One region of the Saccharobesus litoralis genome, then DNA from elsewhere that is predicted to be linked to it. Evidence: predicted binding sites of a transcription regulator. Region 1 holds the regulator's gene; each other region holds the start of a gene.
The links. Region 1 encodes sigma-54, which starts transcription at its own class of promoters, with help from an activator protein. Its sites were predicted from a motif close to GTTGGCACGNNNNTNGNNT; they were not measured.
Positions count from the first base shown of each region.

Region 1 (3,206 bases):
AACGGTGACCGAATTGAATACGATGTGGCTAAACGCCAACTCATCGCATCTTCCGACAAAGCCTCTGAATCGAGGGTTCGCGTTGTGTTAACTCCGGTAGCAAAAGAAAAATGACCAAACTCGTCGCTAAAAATTTAGCCAAAAGATATAAAGCTAGACAAGTCGTACAAAGCGTATCACTTGAAGTAAATTCTGGACAAATTGTCGGGCTACTTGGCCCTAACGGCGCAGGAAAAACAACCACTTTCTACATGATTGTGGGGTTAGTCGCTGCTGATAGCGGAGAAGTATCGCTAGACGACAAAGATATGACTCACTTCCCAATGCATGAAAGGGCAAGATTAGGGGTTGGCTATTTACCGCAAGATTCATCTATTTTTAGAAAATTGACCGTGCGTCAGAACATAATGGCTATTTTAGAAACAAACAAAGCACTAAATAGCCAACAAAGAGAAAATAAACTTGCAGAATTACTACAAGAGTTTCATATTGAACACATAGTCGATAGTTTAGGAATGAGTTTATCGGGTGGAGAAAGACGTCGCGTAGAAATTGCCCGAGCTTTAGCTGCAGACCCTAAATTTATCCTATTAGATGAACCTTTTGCTGGTGTTGATCCTATTTCAGTACTCGATATAAAAAGGATTATTACCCATTTAAAAGACAGAGGTATTGGCGTATTAATTACCGATCATAACGTAAGAGAAACGCTAGATGTTTGCGAAACAGCCTATATTGTTAGCCAAGGTAATCTCATTGCCTCTGGCAAACCGGAAAGTGTGTTAGCAAATAAACAAGTGAGAGAAGTGTATCTTGGCGAACAGTTTACACTTTAATGATGGTAAGCCAGCCTGTAACCGTGGCCAATAAACCGATTAGATAATGAAACAATCGTTACAATTAAAATTTAGCCAACAACTGACCATGACACCTCAGTTGCAACAAGCCATTCGCTTGCTGCAATTGTCGACCTTGGATTTACAACAAGAAATTCAAGATGCGATGGATGCTAATCCTCTGCTTGAACATGAAGAACAAGATAGTTTTGACAGCAACGAAAGCTTAGATTCAATCAAGGAGCCAGAATCTAACCTGCTAAATGGCTATGACGACACGCCAGAGCCTATTGCCGATACCAAACAAGAACTAGAGCGGACAGAAATTCCAGACCAATTAGTCACAGATACCACTTGGGATGACCATCTATCCCAGGGTGCCAGCCCAGCAGCTAAAAGCTCAAGTTATTCTGTTGCAGACGATACAATTTACCAAGGCGAAACCACTGAAACGATCCGTGACCACTTGTATTGGCAAATGGACCTGACCCCATTCTCACCAACCGATCAGGCAATTGCCACCGCAATTATCGATGCGGTAGACGACAGCGGTTATTTAACCGTTAGCGCTGAAGATATATTAGAGAGTATGGGCGATGACGAAGTTGAGCTAGACGAAGTTGAGGCTGTACTGAAACGCATTCAGTTATTTGATCCTATTGGTGTTGCGTCAAGAACCGCGCAAGAATGCTTACTGGTACAACTCAATCAATTTAGCCCAGAGACGCCTTGGCTTAAAGAAACTAAACAAATCATAGCCAATCATATCGACTTACTTGCCAATCGAGATTATCGAACCTTAAGCCGAAAAAGCCGGTTGAAAGAAGATCAACTGCGGGAAGTGATGAAACTCATTCATTCACTCAACCCTCGCCCTGGCAATGCAGTCATCGCGGAGGAAGCACAGTATATTGTCCCGGATGTTTCAGTGCGCAAAGAAAAAGATTCATGGATTGTTGAGCTAAATCCGGAAAGTGTGCCTAAACTTAAAGTAAACCAAGAATATGCTGCATTAAGTCGCACTGCGAAAAATTCAGCGGACACTCAATTTATTCGTTCTCATATGCAAGATGCAAAGTGGTTTATTAAAAGTTTGGAAAGCCGTAACGATACTTTACTCAAGGTCGCAAACTGCATTGTTGAACACCAACAAGGCTTTTTTGAGTATGGTGATGAAGCCATGAAGCCTATGGTGTTAAACGATATTGCCGAAGCAGTTGAAATGCATGAGTCGACAATTTCACGTGTGACTACACAAAAATACATGCACACGCCGCGCGGTATTTTTGAACTAAAATATTTCTTTTCCAGCCATGTCAGCACTGAGAATGGCGGCGAATGTTCATCTACCGCTATTCGCGCATTGATTAAAAAATTAGTAGCCGCTGAAAACCCAGCTAAACCGCTAAGTGACAGTAAAATCACCGACCTGTTAGCTGAACAAGGTATTCAAGTCGCTCGCCGTACCATAGCTAAGTACCGAGAAGCTTTGTCGATTCCACCATCAAACCAACGTAAGAGCCTACTTTAGGGCTCGCAACCATAGAAGGAAAAGCCTATGCAAATCAACTTAACTGGCCGCCATGTAGAAGTGACCGAGGCTTTAAAAACGTATGTCGACACAAAGTTTGCAAAACTAGAGCGACATTTTGATCATATAAACAATGTATATGTTATCCTAAGCGTGGAAAAGTTAGTGCAAAAAGCGGAAGCGACTTTGCATATTAACGGCGGAGAGATATTTGCCACGTCCGATCACCAGGATATGTATGCAGCGCTTGATTCATTAATTGACAAGCTCGACAGGCAAGTAATCAAACATAAAGAAAAATTAAAGAGTCATTAATCTGCTCAATGGAAATTGAACAACTAATCACTCCGGACTGCGTATTTTGCGCAGTTCCGGCTAAAAGCAAAAAAAGAATCCTTCAAGTTATTAGCCAATATGCGGCTAAACAGCTAGGGCAAACTGAAATACAAGAACAAGACATACTTGATGCCTTGCTAGCACGTGAAAAACTCGGCAGCACAGGTATAGGTCAAGGTATTGCCTTACCTCATGGTCGTCTTAATTGTAATAAAAGTTTAGCTTTGTTGTTAACCTCAGACGAAGCCATTGACTATGACGCGATAGACAATGCCCCAGTCAAAGTTTTCTTCGCATTACTTGCCCCTGAGTCTGAATGCCAAGACCACTTAAAGTCACTAGCACTAATAGCCGAAAAACTATCTGATAAAACTGTACTTAAAAGTGTGAAAAACGCTATAACCAATCAAGAGTTATACCAAGCAATCACTAATTAAGTTTGTTGTTAAGTTTATGGCAAGTTAAGTTCATGACTATAAATAGCTGAAAATAGTGGTATATTC
Region 1 is NZ_CP026604.1:5,396,016-5,399,221, forward strand. It holds gene lptA (lipopolysaccharide transport periplasmic protein LptA) at 1-114, shown strand, start outside; gene lptB (LPS export ABC transporter ATP-binding protein) at 111-836, shown strand; gene C2869_RS20625 (RNA polymerase factor sigma-54) at 883-2,367, shown strand; gene hpf (ribosome hibernation promoting factor) at 2,395-2,682, shown strand; gene ptsN (PTS IIA-like nitrogen regulatory protein PtsN) at 2,691-3,140, shown strand.

Region 2 (3,206 bases), 410 kb from region 1:
TCAAATTCGAATGCCGATGATGTTGAATTATTAAACGTAGTTCCAAACCAGTGCATAGGCTCGGCTAAAGAAACCACATGTCCCACCACTACAAGTGAAGGAGACTGTAATTTGTTTTCTAAAGCTGTGTCACTGAGTTTAGCGAGGGTTGTTGTAAATGTACGCTGACTCTGTTGGCATCCACGCTCGATTAAAGCAGCGGGGGTGTCAGGAGATAAGCCATTTTGAGTCAACTGGCCAGTAATCATTGGCAATTTACTCAAACCCATATAAAAAACCAGAGTATGATCTAAATGAGCCAGTGCTGCCCAATCTAGATCAAGACTTTTCTCACCATGGGCTGTAACAAAGGTACAACCTTGTGAAATTCCGCGATGAGTAACAGGAATACCTGAATAAGCAGCAGCTCCGATACCCGCCGTAATGCCCGGTACAATTTCAACTTCAATACCGGCTTGTTTAAGCGCTAGCATTTCTTCGCCGCCACGCCCAAAGACAAATGGATCGCCGCCTTTTAAACGACAAATACTGTAGCCTTGCTGAGCGCGATCGATAAGTAAGTTGTTGATTTCGTCTTGGGTAAGATAATGCTGCCCTTTAGCTTTACCTACATATAAAGCTAAAGCACTGCTTGGAAATAATGCTCGAATATCAGCACTTACCAAATTGTCGTATACAATAATATCGGCAGATTGAATGGACTTAAGTGCTTTGACCGTTAGAAGATCAGCGTCACCTGGTCCTGCCCCGACCAATGACACAGCCCCATAAGCTGAAGTAGATGATTTATCTAGCTTAATGGTAGTTGACATGTTGCTATACTCTCCTAACGTTTACTTCATCGTAACTAAATCGGTATTTAAACGTCGTTGCATTAAATACTCGGCAAGATAAAAGCAAACATAGTGCCAACATGAAAAAATAAACTTAAAATTATTTAAATCCCTTAAACGGTAAGGGTTTTTATGGTGATCCGACCTGCTAATACCAACGTACACCTTTGTTGGTGCACACTCGCAATGTGTGCAAATGCACACTTTTATGCAAATACATCCAAATTACGCACCTAATTAGTGCATCATCATGGTGCACCAAAATATTCTGTAAAAATCCGCACACTGTTAATACAACAAGGTAATATAATGTGTATGGCTCTTACCGCCGTCCTACTGGGCTTTTAGTGCGATACCAATATTATTGTTTACATTTATTGAACATTAGCTATCTATTGGAACACTTTTTGCTTAGACAGTATCTGGAAAAACTAGTTGAGATATCTACGCTCCCCCAACACACAATGTGTTCGTAGGTTTGACAAGCTTAAAGTAAGACAACGGCGTCTGCTCCTAATGAAGAAAATGTCTTCATTATATTCAGGTGTCCCAAATCTAATTTACATGCTGTCACCTGAAGTGGAGCTTAGATATAAGTGCTTAATGAGGCTCTTATGTTATTTGGTCGTAAAAAACGCAAACCTATCGTCATCCCGGATAAAAAAGTAAAAGAATGGAAATACACTACCTGTAATTACTGTTCTACCGGCTGTGCTATTGAAATCGGTCTATCTGAAGAAAACCGCATCGTGACAACTCGTGGTCACGCCGGTGCCGATGTTAACCGTGGTAAATTATGTATCAAAGGCTTGTTAGAGCACGAGCTTTTTGAATCACCAGGTCGCGGTACCAAGCCTCTATTACGTGATAAATATTTTGAAGAATTTAAACCTGTATCTTGGGATCAAGCGTTTGATAAAACCGCTGAAAAAATTAAAGAGATCCAAGGTAAATACGGGCGTGATTCATTTGCGATTGTTTCTACTGGTCAATTACTAACAGAAGAGTTTTACACTTTAGGTAAATTAGCCCGTGGTTGTATTGGTACTAATAACTACGACGGTAACACCACATTATGTATGGCATCTGCGGTAAGTGGTTATAAACGCTCATTCGGTGCTGATGGCCCTCCTGGTTGTTATGAAGATTTTGAACATACCCATTGTTTAATGGCGTTTGGTTCAAACTTGCCTGAGCAGCATCCAATTATTTACTGGCGTTTAAAAGAAGCATTAGAAAAACGTAAGTTCCCTTTAATTGTTGTTGACCCACGCGTCACCATGTTAGCCCAATTTGCTGATATTCATTTGCCTATCACTCCGGGTACTGACTGTGTACTTATCAACTCTATGTTGCACGTGATTATTAACGAAGGTTTGCAGGATAAAGACTATATTGCGGCGAATACCCAAGGTTTTGATGAAATCGAAAAGCTGCTAGCGACTGGTGAATATGCACCAGAAAAAGCCCAGCACGTTTGTGGTATTTCAGAAGACAAAATTCGTACCGTTGCACGCTTATATGCTAAAGCACCTGCTGCTATGAGTATTTGGACTATGGGTATTAACCAAAGTACCCATGGCTCTGACGGTGTAGTTAACATTAATAACCTTAACTTGATCACAGGTAATATCGGTAAGCCAGGCGGTACTAGCTTATCTATTACTGGCCAATGTAATGCAATGGGTACACGTGAGTGGTCTTCTTGTTCAGGCTTACCAGGCTATCGTTTATTAGAAAACGAAAATCACCGCCAAGAAATCGCGGATTACTGGGGGATTGATCCTGAGTTCTTCCCGAAAGCCCGTGGTCTAGCACAAACTGATATTTTCCCAGCGATTGAAACTGGTGAAATTAAAGGTTTATGGATAGTGGCAACTAACCCAATGACATCCATGCCAGATACACCGCGTATTCGTAAAGCATTGGAAAAACTTGAATGGTTAGTGGTACAGGATGTCTATGAAGACGTCGAAATGAACCAGTATTCGCACTGTTACTTCCCTGCCTCAGTATGGGCTGAAAAAGAAGGTTGTCACACCAATACTGAGCGTCGCGTTAACTTAATTCGTAACGTATTGCCTTCATATGCTGATTCAAAACCGGATTTCTGGATCTTCAATCAAATGGCTAAGCGCTTTGAAAATGGCCAAAAGATCACCTTCCCTGAAACACCTGAAGGTGCATTTGAAGAGATGAAACATTTGTCTAAAGGCGACAATGCCTACGGCAATGACAGAACCTTAAATATTTCAGGTATGACCTACGATAAAATTGAAGCCGCTCGTGGTATTCAATGGCCGTACCGTGAAGAAGATGACGGACTAAAAGGCGATCCGCGTTTATATACAGATGGCAAATTCCAAACGCCAA
Region 2 is NZ_CP026604.1:4,981,315-4,984,520, forward strand. It holds gene cobA (uroporphyrinogen-III C-methyltransferase) at 1-812, opposite strand, end outside; gene C2869_RS18780 (molybdopterin oxidoreductase family protein) at 1,448-3,206, shown strand, end outside.
Region 2: C2869_RS18780 (molybdopterin oxidoreductase family protein) is a predicted target of sigma-54. The motif match lies at 1,228-1,246, and genes of this name have one in related genera.

Region 3 (3,206 bases), 910 kb from region 1:
TTCGCATCATCAATTTTTGGTGGCGGTGATACAAAAACCGGTGACGGTGGTTTGACATCGGTTGTTGCACAACAATTTGAGCAGGGCAGTTTGTTGTTTACCACAAACTCGCTTGATATGGCCATTACAGGTAACGGCTTTTTTGCAGTAACCCCTGATTTAGAGTCACGTGAGATGACATTTTCACGTGCTGGTAACTTTAAGCTTGATGACGATAATTTTGTAGTGACAAACTCGGGTAATTATTTACAAGTTTACCCAGTTAATGAAGATGGTACGTCACAGGGTGTTAGTTTAAGTACTACATCACCATTACGTATTCCGGATTCGGCGGGTATTCCAGTCGCAACTACAGAAATTGGCATGACGATGAACTTGGATGCTCGTCAAACGGGTTTAGATCCGACATTGTTTAACCCTAATGATGACACAACGTTCCATGCGCGTTCTTCAACGACGGTTTATGACTCATTAGGTGATTCACATATTGTCACTACCTATTATGTTAAAGATGCAGGTTCAGCAGCAGTTGGTGAGAACCGTTGGGTTGTCTTTATGTCAATGGATACTGACGGGTCAGGAAATCCAATTCCAGTAGATTTAACAGGTACTGCTACAGATACCACATCTGATGTTTCGACTGCAGCTGCTCCGCAAGCGGCTGCTGGTACTACTTCTACTGGTACAACAGCATCACCTACGGGGTACTCAGCTGGAGATGGCAATTTCGTAGGGGTTCCCGTAACATTTGATTCAGCTGGATTAGTGAGTCATGTCAATGGTTACGATGTAGCAAATGCTCAACCACCATTTATTACCACTCAAGCTCTAGGAGACGATAACAACGCCGCCACTGCTGACGCTAATGCATTAACTAACGGCGCAGATGGTACGCAAACTATCACGTTAAGTTTTACTGATCCTGTGCAATTTGCATCTGAGTTTGAAGTCACGGCGTTAGAGCAAAATGGTGCGACGGTGGGTCGATTAACTGGGGTATCAATTAACGAAACTGGTCTGGTATCAGCTAACTACAGTAATGGTGAAGTCGACTTTTTAGGTCGAGTTGCCTTAGTGCGCTTTGCGAATAACCAAGGTCTGCAACAGGTAGGTAATGCCAGTTGGAAAGAAACGATTCAATCCGGTGAGCCGCTAGCGGGTGAGGCCGGTACAGGTACCTTTGGTGAAGTGGTTTCTTCTGCTTTGGAGCAATCTAACGTAGACATTACCAAAGAACTGGTTGACTTAATTACTGCGCAAAAAGCATTCCAAGCGAACTCGCGGGCGCTAGATGTAAATAGTCAGTTACAACAGAATATCCTACAGATCCGATAGTGCTTAATACTTAAAAAACTATCGGCTGTAGCAAAAAATTTAGTTTGGGTGTGTTTTACCTCTCACACTCAAACTATCCCTTACTACTACCCCAGCAAAGCCTTCACTCTACTAGCATTCATGCTTTTAGTTTGGAGGCTTTTATCTTTATCCATTCGTTAAAAACAGGCTCTAACACAACTTGGCGTATTAACAAGTCTCTCTGTGTGAATTGACTATAACTGACTTTTCAATTGTCTAAGGTTCTGTTTTCATTTTTATTTTATATAAATCATTTTAACTTATTGAAAAATAACGATAAAAAATAAATTTACAATTGGCACGCCTGATGCATTGTTAAACAGAGTAGTAATAACGTCAATTTTTTAACGGCAGGTGAACTATGGACAAAATGCTTTATTTAGCCATGAGTGGCGCTAAGCAGAACATGCTTGGTGTCTCAATGCACGCCAACAATTTAGCCAATAGCAAAACCATAGGCTTTAAAGCTGACCTTGAGCAAGCGCGTAGTATGCAAGCGTTTGGCGAAGGTTTGCCATCGCGAGTTTTTTCGATGACAGAAAGCCCAGGTCAAAATATGTCGGGTGGTGCTTTGATCACAACAGGCCGTGAATTAGATATCGCGTTGCAAGGGCAAGGCTGGTTCGCGGTTCAAGACAATACAGGTAACGAAGCCTACACGCGAGAAGGTAACTTGAGTATTACGCCAGAAGGTTTGTTAACTACAGCTCGGGGTAACCCTATTATGGGAGAAGGTGGGCCAATACTGTTGCCGGTTCCGGTCGAAAAAGTTCATATCGGTACTGATGGTAGTGTAGTTGTTAGACCGCAAGGGGCTCCTACTAATTTTGTTGAAGTGGTTGACCGCATAAAAGTGGTTGAAATGAACAATGATAATAAGCTTGATAAAGGGACTGACGGCTTATTTAGACCATCTGAATTAAATGCGTTTGGTCAATGTGGATTTTGTGAGTTGTCACCTAATGTCAAAATTATTAATGGTGCGCTTGAAGCCAGTAATGTGAATCCAGTAAGTGAAATGATTTCGATGATCAGTCTGCAAAAGCAATTTGAGATCCAAAGCAAACTGATGAAGGAAGCTAAGCAGATGGATACTAAGTCAGATATGTTGATGCGCGTTTTCTAACCTAGTCTTTTCGCTCAGGTTTTATGGTTTATTGTCAGCGCTTGCTCGCCCCAATCACATAATAGAGCATATGCTCATGGGGGCTCGAAGCTTGCCTGCATGGATGCAGGTAAGGGGCGTTAGCAGGACGCGGTAGCTTTGACAGCTTCCCCTAAAACCCGATCGCTTTGACTAAAGTTGTTTTTTTGACGTTATTAATTAAAGAATTTTATTTGTGAGGAGTCGATTATGCATCCGGCACTGTGGATAAGTAAAACAGGGTTAGACGCCCAACAAACCGATATTGCAGTTATTTCAAATAACCTAGCGAATGCCAGCACTGTAGGCTTTAAAAAAGGTCGCGCTATTTTTGAAGATTTGCTTTATCAAAATATTAATCAACCTGGTGGGCGTTCGTCGCAAGATACCGAATTACCTAATGGTTTAATGTTAGGTGCGGGCGCGAAAGTGACTGCGACGCAAAAAAACTTCTCGCAAGGCAACATGTTAAGTACTGAAAACTCATTGGATGTCATGATCCAAGGTCGAGGTTTTTTTGAAGTATTACAACCCGACGGCACCATTGCCTATACCCGCAATGGCCAGTTCTCCATTAATGAAAATGGTGAGTTAGTGACATCGGGCGCTGGCTTTTTATTACAGCCCAATATTGCTATTCCACAAGACGCGCAATCCATTACGATTTCGCAAGACGGCGAAGTGTCGGTTAAGCAGCAAGGCAATG
Region 3 is NZ_CP026604.1:4,481,148-4,484,353, reverse strand. It holds gene flgE (flagellar hook protein FlgE) at 1-1,335, shown strand, start outside; gene C2869_RS16670 (flagellar basal body rod protein FlgF) at 1,718-2,482, shown strand; gene flgG (flagellar basal-body rod protein FlgG) at 2,711-3,206, shown strand, end outside.
Region 3: C2869_RS16670 (flagellar basal body rod protein FlgF) is a predicted target of sigma-54. The motif match lies at 1,651-1,669, and genes of this name have one in related genera.

Region 4 (3,206 bases), 320 kb from region 1:
GGTTTATAACGGTCGATAACTAAGGTGGTAGCCATTGCGGCTGCCGTTTTACCAACGCCACTCAATACGAGTACCACTTTGTGGCCAGCTAAAAAACCACAAAACAAAGTGACAGGACCGTGCTTGTCTTCCTGACAATTGTCGAGTTGTTGACGCAGTATTTCAATTTCTTGCTGCATAGCTCCAATAATGGCGATGGTCATGGAGAATTCCTTTAGATATTATTTAGTTAACTTAAGCTTATTATAGTCAAAGCGATCGGGTTTTAGGGACAGGTTTCAAGTTCCAGACGAAACCTAAGTACTTACATCCATGTAAGCAAAGCCGTCAAAGCTACCGCGTCCTGCTCTCGCCCCTCGCTTAAAGTGCCTACTTTTGGTACCTGCATCCATGCAGGTAAGCTTCGAATCCCCATGAGCATATGCTCTATTTTGTGATTGGGGTCGCCTAAATGGATTTAGGTGTTAGAACGACGCAGGAGCCAAAGTCGAGAGTAAGCGCTGACAATGAACCATAAGACCTGAGCGAGAAGACTATATAAAAAAACCGAGCAATAGGGCAATTCTAATGCTCGGCTTGTTGAATATAGACCTAATGTCAACGTTTAGGCAACGGCGGCTTGTTGAGCGTCTTGCGCTACTGCTTGATTAATATGGGCTTGTACTAAAGGACGAATAGGACGAGTCGGGCCTTTCGATTTTACTTTGCGTACATTGAGCGGGCGCAACTTGTTGTTTTTTGCCCCTAACTTGGCTGAAATACATTCACGTAATTCTGACGCTTTATAGCCATTACGTACCTTGATACGAATGTGTGGCAAGTTTACCGTGTCTAATGCGCCTTTAAGGTACCAATCCTGTTTAGTTTTATAACCCGTGCTAGATTCGGCATTGACCAAATCAATTGCCGCAACTGGCGTTAAGTTGGTTTTGTCGAGTAAGACAAAGTCTAATACTTTACCTGTGGCTTTTAGTTTAGCCGCTTGGGCGACACGCTTTTTGGTGCCTTGGCGAATATCGAGTAACTCAGTTAAACGTACGCGGTTAACAATGCGAAATTCATCGCCTACCGCTCTTTCAAGCATAACCATAAAAGCGCGTTCAGAGTTAGTAAACAGGCTTTCGCGGCGCTTGTAAGGGAAAGGGGTTTCTGATTGGGTTAAGCGAATAGCCAATGCGGAAACAACCAATAGCACTATCATTAAGGTGATTACTAATTCCATCGTCTGTCCTCACAAAAAATTGACGTTTAGGGTCGAGCAAATCAAGTTATGTAGGACTAAGCAACAGGTGTGCCAGAATGGTTTTAACTAAGAATTTTTACGGTAGGTATTTTTGATTCAATTTTACTTTGGCTTAGCTTAGCTTTGGTTGAGCATTACCCAGCTTTGCTACTGTTACCATTGTCTATGGCAACAGAAGCAAAACTTGCAGTGAATTATAAGGTTTTATCGTCGCGGAAAATAGATTCTAGCGCTTGTTTACCTTGTCCTGCTCGGTCAATGATGGTTTGCAAGTCGTAATTATTGTCAATGGCTTCTTGCAACAGGCTTTCATCATGCTGTTTAAACAGTCGCACGCTTTCTTTGGCTTTGGTATCGGTGTAGCCATGAGCTAATAAAACTTGTTCAGCAGCTTGCAGACCACTGGCAAACATTTCACGTACACAGCTTGTTACCCCTAATTCATTATATTTGGCGACCACAAAACGGTTTTGTACACGAGTGACAATTTTGATATGAGGATAATGCTTACGCACGGTTTCAGCAATTTTAATGGCTTGGTCGTCATTAACCGCAATAAACAAAACTTTGACGTGAGCAATGCCTGCACTTTTTAATAGGTCTAATCGAGTTGCATCGCCGTAAAAGGCTTTGTTACCAAACCTTTTAAGAAATTCAATATGCTCTACGTCTTTATCTAGCGCGATAAACGGGATGTTTTTTGCTGCCAAAATCCGCGCAGTAATTTGAGCAAAGCGACCAAAACCGGCAATCATGATTTGAGGCTCGGTTTCGTGAGGCTCGCTATCGTATATAGGGCGGACGTTTTTACTGTTAAAGCCTAGGCTATGTAAAATAATTAATGGTGAGGTTAACGCCATTGAAATACCCACAATAAGGTTAACCATGGCGGCAACTTCTTTGTCGAGAATGCCGCCGGCTGTCGCTTGCGCCATGACAACAAAAGCAAATTCCCCGCCTTGCGATAACATAATACCAAGGCGAACTGAATCGGTACGGCTTTGCTTGCTTAATCGTAGTACAGCAAAAATGACTAAACCTTTTAACGCCACTAATGCGATAGCACCGCCTATCATGGCTAATGGTTTTTCGCCTAGCAGTTGCAAGTTCATATTCATGCCGATAGCAATAAAGAATAAGCCAAGTAATAAGCCTTTAAATGGCTTAACTTCGGTTTCTAATTGATGGCGAAAACTCGAGTTGGCTAATAATATACCGGCGACAAAGGCACCTAAGCCCATAGATAAACCGACGGCATACATAGCCACAGCAGTCGCCATGACAATTAATAACGCGGCGGCAGTCATAACCTCTGTGCTGCCACTGCGGGCAATGATACGCAATAAGGGATTGACCACATAGTGACCAGCAGCGATAACCGCAATAATAGCTAATAAGCTTTGCCACCAAGCAACGGGGTCTTTACCGCCAGTTACGGACAAAGTGCCAACAAATAGTAAAATTGGGATCACGGCTAGATCTTGCATAAGTAACATGGAAAAACCATGTTGACCGGGTGGCGTACGTAAGACTTGTTGCTCAGTCATTAATTGAATGGCAAAGGCCGTTGACGATAATGCCAAAGCTAAACCAATAACCGCAGCTGTCGAAAAACTAAAGCCAAAACCAGCCACAACAATGCCTGTTATTAAAATGGCTGTGATAAAGAGTTGGCCACCGCCAGAGAACATGATTTTATCGCGCATGCGCCAGAGTTTTTCTGGGTTTAACTCTAGCCCTATGATAAACAGTAAAAAAATCACGCCAAACTCGGCAAAGTGTAAGATATCTTCTGGGTCGTCTATGAGCTCAAGCATAGAAGGGCCAATAACCACACCAGCGACCAAATAGCCCAAAATTGAGCCAAGTTTTAATTTGTTAAACAGTGGAACCGTAATCACTGCGGCTGCTAAAAATATAAGCGCTGAGCTTAAGCCATCCATCGTTAAATCCTATTTTTTGA
Region 4 is NZ_CP026604.1:5,073,790-5,076,995, reverse strand. It holds gene mtnN (5'-methylthioadenosine/S-adenosylhomocysteine nucleosidase) at 1-203, opposite strand, end outside; gene C2869_RS19155 (DUF2726 domain-containing protein) at 605-1,222, opposite strand; gene C2869_RS19150 (monovalent cation:proton antiporter-2 (CPA2) family protein) at 1,438-3,186, opposite strand.
Region 4: C2869_RS19155 (DUF2726 domain-containing protein) is a predicted target of sigma-54. The motif match lies at 1,281-1,299, and genes of this name have one in related genera.